DNA from 3 places in the Silvimonas soli genome. Region 2 is predicted to be linked to each of the others. Evidence: predicted binding sites of a transcription regulator. Region 2 holds the regulator's gene; each other region holds the start of a gene.

Region 1 (4,169 bases), 100 kb from region 2:
CCCAAAAACTACTATAAAAATCAGTCATTTATGACTCCGCGCGGTGAACTGCTTTTATTTTTGCCCAGACGAAGACGCAGGCAGGTCATCGTCGAGAAGGGGCGCGCGGCCCGCTTCCTCCATTTCATCCTTTGTGCCCTTGCTGAATGCCCAGATAATCAGGGCAACAAAGCACAGGAAACCCAGAACGGTGACGCTGATGCGCAACAAATCCTGCCAAGCCATGTCTGTTACCTCTTGTTTTTCAGCGCCAGACCCAAGCCTTGCAGATAGGCAATGACAGCTTCCATTTCGGATTTGCCTTCAGCATCTTTGGTCGCGTTAGCGATGTCTTGATCGGTGTATGGCACACCAACACGACGCAGGGCGCGCATTTTGGCAGGCAGGCTTTCTGCATCCACCTTGTTTGCGGCCAGCCACGGGAACGCTGGCATGATCGACTCAGGCACCACATCACGCGGATTGGTCAAGTGGGCGCGATGCCACTCATCCGAGTAACGACCGCCAACACGAGCCAGGTCCGGACCAGTACGCTTGGAGCCCCACAGGAACGGGTGATCGTAAACCGACTCGCCGCCCACCGAATAATGGCCGTAGCGTTCGGTTTCTGCGCGGAACGGGCGAATCATTTGCGAGTGGCAGTTGTAACAGCCTTCGCGCAGATAAATATCACGACCAGCCAGTTGCAGCGCGGTGTAGGGTTTGACGCCTTCAATTGGCTGCGTGGTGGACTTGGAGAACGCCAGTGGCAGGATTTCCACCATCATCGCGACGCTAATGGTCAGGATGGTCAGCAAAATCAGCCAGAAGACGTTCTGTTCGATCAGTTTTTGAATTCTTTCCATTTAATCTCTTCTCCGTCTTCGGCAATCAGGCGTGTGCGTGCACTGCTGGGATTTGCGCATTGACCGGAGTGCCGGAGAAAGCGGTACGCAGCGTGTTGTAAAGCATCAGCACCATGCCGGAGAGGAACAATACGCCACCCAGGAAGCGGATGATGTAGTACGGGTGGGTTGCTTTTACCGCATCAATAAATGCGTAGGTCAGCGTGCCATCCGGATTCACCGCACGCCACATCAGGCCTTCGGTTACGCCGGCAATCCACATGGAAGCGATATACAGCACGGTACCCAGCGTCGCGACCCAGAAGTGAACCTCAATCAGCTTCACCGACCACATTTCTTCTTTGTTGAACAGGCGCGGGATCAGGTAGTAGATCGAGCCGATCGTGATCATCGCCACCCAGCCCAGAGCGCCGGAGTGCACGTGACCGATGGTCCAGTCGGTGTAGTGCGAAAGCGCATTTACCGTCTTGATGGCCATCATCGGGCCTTCGAAGGTGGACATACCGTAGAACGACAGGGCTGTGATCAGGAACTTCAGGATAGGATCAGTACGCAGTTTGTGCCACGCACCGGACAGCGTCATGATGCCGTTGATCATGCCACCCCAGCTTGGCGCCAGCAGAATCAGCGAGAACACCATACCCAGCGACTGGGTCCAGTCTGGCAGAGCGGTGTAATGCAGATGGTGAGGGCCAGCCCACATATAGGTGAAGATCAGCGCCCAGAAGTGAACCACTGACAGGCGATACGAGTAGATCGGGCGACCGGCTTGTTTAGGCACAAAGTAATACATCATGCCCAGGAAGCCTGCGGTCAGGAAAAAGCCCACGGCGTTGTGGCCGTACCACCATTGCACCATGGCATCCACAGCACCGGCGTACACCGAGTAGGACTTCCACATGCTGACCGGTACAAACGCGCTATTCACAATGTGCAGCAGCGCTACGGCCAGAATGAAGCCACCGTAGAACCAGTTTGCCACGTAAATATGCTTGACCTTGCGCTTGGCCAGTGTGCCGAAGAACACCACGGCATAGGTAACCCAGACCACGGCGATCAACAGCTTGATAGGCCATTCCATCTCGGCATATTCCTTGTTGAAAGTAATGCCGAGCGGGTAGGTGATGGCACAAGCCACGATGACGACTTGCCAGCCCCAGAAAGTAAAGGCGGCCAGCTTGTCGCTGAACAGCCGCACGTTACAGGTGCGCTGAACCACGTAATACGAAGTAGCAAAAAGGCCACTGCCGCCAAACGCGAAAATCACCGCGCTGGTGTGGAGCGCTCGCAAGCGCCCGAAGTGGAAGTAAGGACCGAAATTCAACTCCGGCCATGCAAGCTGAGATGCAATGACGACACCTACCAACATACCGACGATACCCCACACGACGGTCATGATGGCAAATTGCCGCACCACTTTGTAATTGTATGTGGCTTGGTTTTCCATAAAGCGCTCCGAGAAAGCTCCAAAACAGCAAAGGTAAATCTTTGAATGCGTGCCCATGAAAGCAGGGCGAACAGGTTAAAACCTGTTTTATGCATTATGCGTATTAGTAGTGATTCTGAAATGTAGCTGGCGGGATGTATACGCAGCATTGACGCGTATCAAACCCAGCCTTGGTCGGGCGGTATTTTAGCGCGCCGCCAGTCAATCAGTCAGTTGTTTTTTTGGTTTTCAACCTTATTTTGCGGCGATGCGGCATCCGGGCTGTCGTCATCTTGCAAAATACGGTGTGCTGGACCTTCCAGATCATCAAACTGGCCATTGCGCATGCACCACCAAAACAGAATGCCGATCAAGAACACCAGTACAACGGAAAGCGGGATTAACAGATACAGGCTTTCCATTAGTTAATTCCCTGGTTTGAAACCCGTTTCTTGTTGCGCTGCAAAGAGAAAGGTGCGGCCAGTCGAATCGCGTTGGCCACCACCAGCAATGAACTGAGCGCCATTCCCAAGCTGGCCAGCCAAGGCGTTACCAAGCCGCAAATCGCCAGCGGTAAAGCCACAACGTTATAAACCAGTGCCCAAGTCAGATTCTGCCGGATGATGCTGCGCGTTTTCAGCGCCAGCGACAAGGCGAATGGCAGGTGATCAAGTCGGCAATCATAAAGAACGGCATCGCCGGTAGCTTGGGCCACATCAACGCCGGACCCCATTGCGACTGAAACATTGGCTAGCGCTAGAACCGGCGCATCGTTTACGCCATCGCCCACCATCAAAACCTTGCGACCTTGTTGTTGCAGATCACGGATATAAGTCAATTTGTCTTCGGGCGAGGCATTTGCTCGCCATTGCATAATAGACAATTCGCCGGCCAAGCGGCCCGCAGCGACTTCGTTGTCGCCACTCAATAGATGTAGCTGATAGCCGCGGGCGAGCAAAGACTTGATGGTGTCGGCGGCCTCAGCGCGTGCACTATCGGCCAACTCAAAACGCGCCAACCAGGCTTGTTCGCTGACTAGCCAGATTTCAGTTCCGCGCCCTGGATTGCCGGCAGGCGAGGGAGGCACTGCGTTGCATTGGGTTGCAGCAAATTCCCGATTGCCGATCGCATACCGGATGCCCTCGATATTGCCGGTCAAACCGCCGCCGGGATGATTGGCGACATTGGTGGCGTGAAGGGGGGTAGCAGCGATAAGGGCGCGGGCCAGCGGGTGTTCGGATTGGGCTTCCAGCGCTGCTGCAATGTGTTGAGCCGAAACTGCGTCGCCGGAGTAAGCCTCCATTGCCACCACCTTGGGTTGGCCGAGCGTCAGCGTGCCGGTTTTATCAAACACGATATCAGTGATGCCCACCATCGCCTCCAGCGTGTGACCACGGGTGATCAGCAGGCCGCGCCGCGCTAGATGGCCGGTCGTTGCCGTCAAGGCCGCTGGCGTTGCCAGGGATAGTGCACAGGGGCAAGAGATAACCAGTACGGCAATGGCGATGGGCAGGGCATGTACCGGATCATGTACGTGCCAATACCACCAGGCACCCAACGCAGCCAGCAGCAGCAGCGTCACAAAAATACCCGCAACGCGGTCGGCTATGCGGGCAACTCGGGGTTTTTCGGCTAGCGCGCGATCAAGCAGGCGGACGATTCCCGCTAGCCTGGTACCTTCCCCGACGCGGGTTGCTTCGATGAGCAGAGGGGAAGTCAGGTTAACGGTACCGGCAGTGACCATTTGCGCCGGTGCTTTGCCAATGGGCGCGCTTTCGCCAGTCAGTAGCGACTCGTTTACATCGCTGCGCCCATCCAGTACCACCCCGTCAGCCGGAATGGTTTCGCCCGGCTTAACCAGAATACGGTCACCCGCACGCACGTGAACTACGGCGACC
Region 2 (4,169 bases):
GCCGGTCTGAGCTTACCTTAAACCAGGCGCGAATAGCTCGCTGCGGTGGTCTTCTCGCGCAGATGACGGTCGAACACCATCGCAATGGAACGGATCAGCATGCGTCCTTTAGGCGTGACCTCAATGCCCTCTTCGCTCAACTGCAACAAGCCGTCCTGCTCCATCTGTGACAGCCGCCCCATTTCGGGGGCGAAGTAGGTTTTGAAATCCAGTAACCAGGCGGTTTCAATCTGTCCAAAATTGAGGTTAAAGCGACACATTAATCCGTGAATTACCGAACGGCGCAGCAAGTCATCCATATTCAAAATATACCCGCGCTCAATTGGCAATTGATTACGATCGAGCATCTCGTAATACTCATCGATATTTTTTGAATTCTGAAAATACCCGGCCCCAACCTTACCAATTCCGGATACACCAAATGCCAGCAAATCAGATTCCGCGTAAGTTGAATAACCCTGGAAATTACGCTGCAAAGTACCACGGCGCTGGGCAATGGAAAGATCATCATCCGGCAATGCAAAGTGATCCATGCCGATATAAACGTAACCAGCGGCAGTCAATTTGTCGATGGCTGCATGCAGTATATCCAGCTTGGCCGATGAGTCGGGCAATGCGGCCGTATCAATGCGTCGTTGCGGCTTGAAGCGCTCAGGCAAATGGGCATAATTATAAAGCGCAATGCGGTCTGGATGGATGTCCAGCACCCGGTCGATGGTTTGCATGACACTAGCTACAGACTGGAACGGCAGGCCATAGATCAAGTCGATACTGACTGAACGAAACCCGGAAGCGCGCGCGGCGTCAATCACCTTGCGGGTCTGCTCTTCACTCTGAATCCGGTTAACGGCGCGCTGCACTTTCTCGTCAAAGTCCTGAACGCCAACACTCACCCGGTTAAAACCCGTTTCAGCCAGCAACGCTATTTTTGATAATTCAAGTTTGCGCGGATCAATTTCGATTGAATATTCGCCATCCGTCAGAATGTCGAAATTATCATTAATTGCGCGCATTAAAGTGGCTAGTTGGGTTTCCGGCAAAAAAGTCGGTGTACCACCCCCAAAGTGGATCTGGCCAACCTTCATTCGGTATGGCAATATATTTACGTGAAGCTGTATTTCTTTTTGTAGATACTCTGTATATTTAACTGCCTGTGATTCATCTTTGGTAATCACTTTATTGCAAGCGCAGTAATAGCAAATCGTATTGCAAAACGGCAGATGAAAATATAAAGAAGCAGGCTTGTCCGCCTCACCTACACGCGAATGCAACAGCATCTCGCGATAATCGGCAGTTTCAAGCTCGGCAAATCGGTCTGCGGTGGGATAAGACGTGTAGCGAGGGCCTTTGCCATCGTAGCGCTCGACAAGAGATCGATCGAATTCGACCTGCTGGATCAACGGTGTTGTATGCATTTGTCCTACCCCTAAAACACAGGGTAAAGATTTTGCCTACATCTGGGACATAGTTACTTGATCCAAATCAATACGACTCGCATGATGCTAGCATCTACTGCGAGGATACGTGACCTGGCTCAATAAGCGGCACAGAATTCGATGAAGCGGCACACAGGATTGTGTAAGGGTGCCGCTGCAATGGCGTAAAAATTTCAAGTCATAGTGGAACAACATCATGCTGTCACCAATTCAGTTACGCGAAACCGGCCTCAAGCAACTGCGGCACGCCTGCTCAAATTGCAGTTTGCGTGAACTGTGTCTGCCCATTGGCTTGTCGCCCGAAGAAATGCGACAAGTTGATCAATTGGTCAGCCAGGGCCGCCCCATCAAGCGCGGCGAAGCACTCTACCGTGCCGGTGAGCCGTTCCATGCACTCTATGCAGTGCGCCTCGGCTTCTTCAAAACCAGCATCGTTTCTGAAGATGGTCGCGAACAAGTGACCGGTTTTCACATGAATGGTGAGTTGATGGGCATGGATGCAATCAGCACCGACCATCACACTTGTGACGCAGTTGCGTTGGAAGATAGCGAAGTATGCGAACTGCCCTTTGCTGAAATCGAATCCATGTCGCGCCGTATTCCCAACCTGCAACGCCATCTTTACAAGATGATGAGCCGCGAAATCGTCCGCGATCATGGCGTAATGCTGCTGTTGGGCAATATGAAGGCAGAGGAACGGATTGCTGCGTTCTTGCTCAATCTCTCGCAGCGCTTTGCCTTACGTGGCTATTCGCACAGCAGCTTTCATCTGCGCATGACGCGCGAAGAAATCGGCAGCTACCTCGGCCTGAAGCTGGAAACGGTAAGCAGAACCTTATCGCGCTTCCAGGACAATGGTCTGATTCGAGTACAGAACAGGCTCATCGAACTGAAAGACACCGAAGGCTTGAAACAATTGATGAACAACTGTCAAAGCAATTGACTGCCTGATTCCAATGCTCACGCAAGTTTGCCTGGTTGCCCCAGCGGCGCTCGCATCCTCCATCCTTGGCCGCCTGGCGCGATCAGGATTGGGGGTGCCGGTATTTCCGGCAGAAACTCCAACTGCTTTGCCGCCTGCACCCACCCCCGACAGCACGTTGGTGTTGGTGAACCCGCAAGGGCTCGCGGAATATCTGGCATGGAAAAGCCAAGCCGATGCACAGGGCTGGCATCTGCTGGATATAGCCGGCAACTTGCAAAACCCCCTCGGGCAAATCTACGGCTGGATGCTCGCTGTCGGTGCAAAGCACAGTGACCTTGCAATAGCCGAACCCATCATTGCAGCGTTGTCGCCAGCCCTGCCCAACGCATGGCTTCACGCAGGCGGCCCCGGGGCTGGCGCGTTTTTGCAGACCACAAGCGGTGCCTGCCTAATGCAGTCTGGAGAGGTCTGGTTGTGGTTACAGCGCGCGTTGCAGCAACCCGGCAGCACGCCGTTTGATCTGCAGTCTTGGCAATACCTGGTTCACGGCGGTTTTGAGAAGCTGCAGCGAGAGGCGCGGGATTACCTGGCCCTCGACACCGAGCCGTTCACTCCATGGCACGCCGCGCAAAGTGGCCTCTTGCTCCAAGGTAGCTCTAATGCACTGGCGAGGGAGCTAGCACAGTGGCTGCTGATACTCCCAGTCGTCCCAAGCCCGTCCGCCGCAACCGCGTCCTGACACTTCAACAGCACAAGGCTAAGCCAGTATCGGTGGTGCGTTGGCAAAAAAAATGGCCCTCGTCAGAGGGCCATAATCGCAATCGGCAGATATGCGCTTTGAAACGTTAAAACATTTGCTCAAGCAGCTTTGCGACGACCGTTCGCCGCAGGCGCTGCTTTAGTCACATTCTGTACTACAGTGGCAACCCACTCTTCGCTCTGCTTGCGCGCAGCGGCTACTGTTGTGCCATAAGCGTCCAGCGAAGCCGCTACGCCATTGCGCAACACTTTGATGCCTTCGGCACCGGCGGGCGCTTGATCAGCGAATGCGTCAAATCCGGAAAGCACCTCATCGCCAGATTTTTTGACTTGCTGTTCGACCAATTCGCTCAAGGCCTGTTGGGTTGCTTGCGCAATGCCAATGGATTCACGCCATGCGGCAGTGGCTTTTTCAATTAGCGGCTCGACCAGGCCACGCTGTAATGCCAAAGCACCCTGCACATCTTTGGTCTGCGAGAAGGCTTTGATCGCCTCAACGTTATCGGCAGCCACAGTCTTGGCAAAGCCCAGCTGCACGCCCCACAAACGCTCCGCACCGGCCAGAAAGGTCTGTGCGTAATTCAAGGACCGCTCGATCCCGACTTGTTGAGCGCGGGAAAACTCTTCGGCAAAACGGTTGGAACCAAACGTCATGATCTTTCCTTTAGGATTTGTGCAACGCAACATCTGGAAGCATTGTGGCAGAACGCCGATACATGTCAATGCAATATTTGTGCGGCGCACAAAATAATCTTCAGACGAAAAAAAACGACCCTCAGGTCGTATTTTTAATCCGGTGGCTGAACCACCAACTCACGCGCGGGGAGACTCCCCATTACGCCTTGGTATCTACCGCGTTGCCCAGATTAGTCGGGTTGTTATATTGCGGCACCGGCGGTAATGCCTGCAGCAAGCTCAGCGCTGCCGAGGCCTGCGCGTCGTTGGCTTTTTTCATTACCCCGACGCCAACAGCCACGTTGGTCGCTGCGGGTTGCAGAACCAGAGAATTTAGCAAGCTGCTTGCCGTTGATGCAGAAGATGCGGAATCC
Region 3 (4,169 bases), 1.7 Mb from region 2:
GTGATCTGGAGCCGCACATGGTGCGCTCCATGTGCTGCCGTTTGCAGCTGGATTTGCGCGAGCTGCTCAAGCGCGGCAACGGGCTGTTTGGCTCAGCCGAGCAAACCGGCAGTCTTGGCGTGGTGACGCTTAATTGCGCCCGCATTGGCTACGAATTCAAGGGGGATGAAGTCGGTGCTTTTGCCCGCGTAGATGAATTGATGGAACTGGCCAAACAAAGCCTGGAAATCAAACGCAAACTGATCGATCGGCTGATTGCGGGCGGCCTCTATCCCTATACCAAGCGCTATCTTGGTACGCTGCGCAACCACTTCAGCACGCTGGGTGTGAACGGCGTCAACGAAATGATCCGCAACTTCACCTGCGACGAACACGACATCACCACGCCGCGGGGTTACGACTTTGCCAACCGGCTTATGGATCACATTCGTGATCAGATGACGACATTCCAGGAAGAAACCGGCCATCTGTACAACCTGGAAGCCACGCCAGCCGAAGGCACCACCTACCGCTTTGCCAAAGAAGACAAACGCCGTTATCCGGAAATACTGCAAGCGGGCACCGTGGCGCAACCGTATTACACCAACTCCACCCAATTGCCGGTGGGTTATACCGACGACCCGTTCGAAGCGCTGGCGCGCCAGGAAGTACTGCAGCGCAAATACACCGGCGGCACGGTACTGCATCTGTATATGAACGAGGCCATCTCCAGCGCCGACGCCTGCCGCACCTTGGTTAAACGTGCGCTGGCGAATTACCGGCTGCCCTATGTGACGATTTCGCCCACTTTTTCAATCTGCCCCAAGCACGGCTATTTGAGCGGACACCATGAGTTCTGCCCGAAATGTGATGCCGACTTGATTAGCAAAAAGCAGCCCTGCTGCGCCTAGGTTTGCTGCATGTGCATGCAGCGCACGCGGCTGAACGGTTGCCACGGAATTCCAGCCGCGTTCTTTTCTTCTCTTCCAACCCAAAACCCAAGCAATCCTTTGGGCCAGTGATCTAACAGGAGCACGCCATGAACGACCTCAACATCCAGCAACATCTGCACAACGCCACAGCCCAAGCCATTCAGCTCAAAGGTGAAGAACGCACCCGTTGCGAAGTGTGGACACGAGTAATGGGTTATCACCGGCCCGTTTCCGCATTCAATATCGGTAAACAGGGTGAGTTCGCCGAACGCCAATTCTTTACCGAGCAACATTGAATAACATCAAGAGCACACCGATATGACCATGCCAGACGAACACGCGCCTCATCCACCCAAGCTGGGCGGACTTGTGCCGTTCTCCAGTTGCGACTATCCGGGCAAGCTCGCTTGCGTAGTGTTCATCTCTGGCTGCCCCTGGCGTTGTCACTATTGTCATAATCCGCACCTGCAAACGCGCAGCAAAACACCAACCGAACCCGCTTGGGATGATATCGTCAACTGGCTGGAGGGACGCAAAGGCTTGCTGGATGCCGTGGTCTTTTGTGGCGGCGAGCCGCTAACCGAGCGCTGGTTGCCGTTGATGATGGCGCAAGTCAAAGCCATGGGGTTCGAGGTAGCGTTGCATACCGGCGGCGCCTATCCGGAGCGACTGAAACAATGCCTGCCTTATCTGGACTGGGTGGGCTTTGATGTCAAAGCCCCCTTTGCCGAATATGAAGGCGTAACGCAGATTCGCGCAAGTGGCGACCCGGCGCGCGAATCGCTAGGGCTCATACGCGATAGCGGCGTGGCCTATGAGTGCCGCACCACCATCCACCCATCCTTGCTGAACGACGATGCCTTGCTGCGGCTGGCCGGAACATTGGCGGTTTATGGCGTGCAAGACTTCGTGCTGCAACCTTTCCGGCCCAATGGCTGCGCCTCCAGCCAATTGCTGCAACAACCGGCACCAGCCGATTATCCAAGCCCCGTCACTTTGCAGCAGCTAAGTAAACTGGTGCCCGGAACTCGTATAAGGGCGCATTAATCACCGCCCATCTCGTGATTTTTATACACGGCATCATCAGCGCAGCAACGCCTTGATCTAGATCAAAATCACTCGACGACCAAACCCGCAGACTCCCACCCCTCAACAAAGAAAACGCCATTGTGGCGGGAGATCGCATTCATGCTGCACCACACTTTCAAACCGCTGCTCATCAAGGGTAAAGCGCTGCTACCAATCGTGCAGGGCGGGATGGGGGTTGGTATCTCGGCCCACAAACTGGCCGGTGCCGTTGCCAAAGAAGGCGCGCTAGGCACCATCGCTTCTGTTGATCTGCGTCATCATCACCCAGACCTGCTGGAGCAAAGCAAAGCAACAAAAGTTCAAGCCGAACTGGATGCCTTGAACTTTGAGGCGTTAGCTCGTGAAGTAAAGCTGGCCAAGGCCACTGCACAAGGTAACGGTTTGATTGCCGTGAACGTGATGAAAGCGGTTGCTTCCAATACCGACTACGTGCGCGCCGCCTGCGAAGCCGGCACCGACGCCATCGTCATGGGCGCGGGCCTGCCGCTGGATTTGCCGGAAGTCACCGCAGACCACCCGAACGTGGCGCTGGTGCCGATCCTCTCGGACAGCCGCGGCATCAACGTGGTTCTGAAAAAATGGCTCAAAAAGAACCGTTTGCCCGATGCCATTGTGATCGAACACCCGGCCCACGCCGGTGGCCATCTGGGTGCCACCAAGATCGAAGAAATTCATAACGAGAAATTTGATTTCGACCGTGTCCTCACCGAAACCCATCAAATCTTCAAAGACCTGGGTCTGGAAAGCGCACGCATCCCGTTGATCGTCGCCGGTGGCATCAACAGCCACGAAAAAGTACTGCATTATCTGAACAGCGGCGCCAGTGGCGTGCAGTTGGGCACCGCCTTTGCCGTTACAGAAGAAGGCGATGCTCATGCCAATTTCAAAGAAGTGCTGGCCAACGCTCGCGATGAAGACATCGTCGAGTTCATGAGTGTGGCCGGTCTGCCCGCCCGTGCCGTGCTCACACCATGGCTGAAGAACTACATCAATCGCGAAGTGCGTCTGCAATCCAACGCCAAGGCTGATCCGGCCCGTTGCACTCAAGGCATGAACTGTTTGTCGGTCTGCGGCCTGCGCGATGGCTTGGCTAAAGTCGGCCAGTTCTGCATCGACCTGAAACTAGCCGCAGCCATGCGCGGTGAGGTGAACCGGGGCTTGTTCTTCCGCGGCGCCGACAGCCTGCCCTTCGGCAGCGCCATCCGACCGGTGCGTGAGCTGATCGACTACCTACTCACCGGCCAACGCCCGCAAAATCTGGCGGCAATCTGATCGCTCTTTGGCGGGATTCCCAGAGCTATATAAGAGAAATCTGACGAATTAGAGAAATTGAAGGTGACGAAAAACGTCACTTTGATGAGAAAGGCCGGATTGTGCAAACAACCGGCCTTTTGTTTTGCCATAAAATTCCCACCACTCGTCGCCGCCTGGCGCAAACGCCCTGGCACGCAGCCGTAACAAATCCCGTCGCAAATCCACCCATTCCTGCAGGCCCAAAACAAAAAGGGCCAGGCTGAAAGCCTGACCCCTGCTGCATCTGGTGCCGTTGAAGTGAATCGAACACTCGACCTACTGATTACGAATCAGTTGCTCTACCAACTGAGCTACAACGGCAAGAGCCGGCATTATAAGCAACTTTGCAAGGGATACCAACCCGGGCACAATGCGCCGGCGGCATACAGGACACTGGCATGGCTTTTGCTCAATAGCTACTGCGCGGGTACGCCGCACACCAACAAATATTTTTGGAGATTGAACATGCAACGTATGCAAAAGGGTTTTACCCTTATCGAACTGATGATCGTGGTTGCGATTATCGGTATCCTGGCTGCTGTGGCGATTCCGGCTTACCAAAACTACATCATCCGCGCAAAAGTGACTGAAGGTCTGGGTCTGGGTGATGCAGCTAAGACTGTTGTTGCTGATAATGCCGCTAACGCAGCTGCTCAGTTTGACCTCGGGTATCAACCAGTGGGTGCCACTGCAAACGTGACTTCTGTTGCTATTGATGGTACTGGTGCTGGCGGAATCACCATTACCTATACCCCAAGCGCTGGTGGTGTACCTGGTAAGAATACAATTACCCTGACCCCATATTTCAAAGCTGGTGGCACCTCCGCTGCAGCTGGGACCGTATTGACAGCTCTGTCGATTGCAAACGGTGCGATT

Evidence for each region. Region 2 encodes FNR, which switches genes on or off when oxygen is low (the NO sensors DNR and NnrR bind a similar motif). Its sites were predicted from a motif close to TTGATNNNNATCAA; they were not measured.
Region 1: the regulator FNR is predicted to act here: its motif matches at 2,441-2,454, upstream of ccoN (cytochrome-c oxidase, cbb3-type subunit I).
Region 3: the regulator FNR is predicted to act here: its motif matches at 2,011-2,024, upstream of N7220_RS09005 (NAD(P)H-dependent flavin oxidoreductase).

The regions. Positions count from the first base shown of each region.
Region 1 is NZ_CP106736.1:152,928-157,096, reverse strand. It holds gene ccoP (cytochrome-c oxidase, cbb3-type subunit III) at 1-28, opposite strand, end outside; gene N7220_RS00630 (cbb3-type cytochrome oxidase subunit 3) at 55-225, opposite strand; gene ccoO (cytochrome-c oxidase, cbb3-type subunit II) at 231-845, opposite strand; gene ccoN (cytochrome-c oxidase, cbb3-type subunit I) at 871-2,292, opposite strand; gene ccoS (cbb3-type cytochrome oxidase assembly protein CcoS) at 2,502-2,693, opposite strand; gene N7220_RS00610 (heavy metal translocating P-type ATPase) at 2,693-4,169, opposite strand, start outside.
Region 2 is NZ_CP106736.1:254,567-258,735, forward strand. It holds gene hemN (oxygen-independent coproporphyrinogen III oxidase) at 18-1,415, opposite strand; gene fnr (fumarate/nitrate reduction transcriptional regulator Fnr) at 1,633-2,379, shown strand; gene N7220_RS01110 (hypothetical protein) at 2,474-3,100, shown strand; gene N7220_RS01115 (phasin family protein) at 3,220-3,774, opposite strand; gene N7220_RS01120 (YjfB family protein) at 3,956-4,135, opposite strand.
Region 3 is NZ_CP106736.1:1,963,336-1,967,504, forward strand. It holds gene N7220_RS08990 (ribonucleoside triphosphate reductase) at 1-890, shown strand, start outside; gene nrdD (anaerobic ribonucleoside-triphosphate reductase) at 1,019-1,207, shown strand; gene N7220_RS09000 (anaerobic ribonucleoside-triphosphate reductase activating protein) at 1,230-1,958, shown strand; gene N7220_RS09005 (NAD(P)H-dependent flavin oxidoreductase) at 2,103-3,272, shown strand; tRNA gene N7220_RS09010 (tRNA-Thr) at 3,539-3,614, opposite strand; gene N7220_RS09015 (pilin) at 3,759-4,169, shown strand, end outside.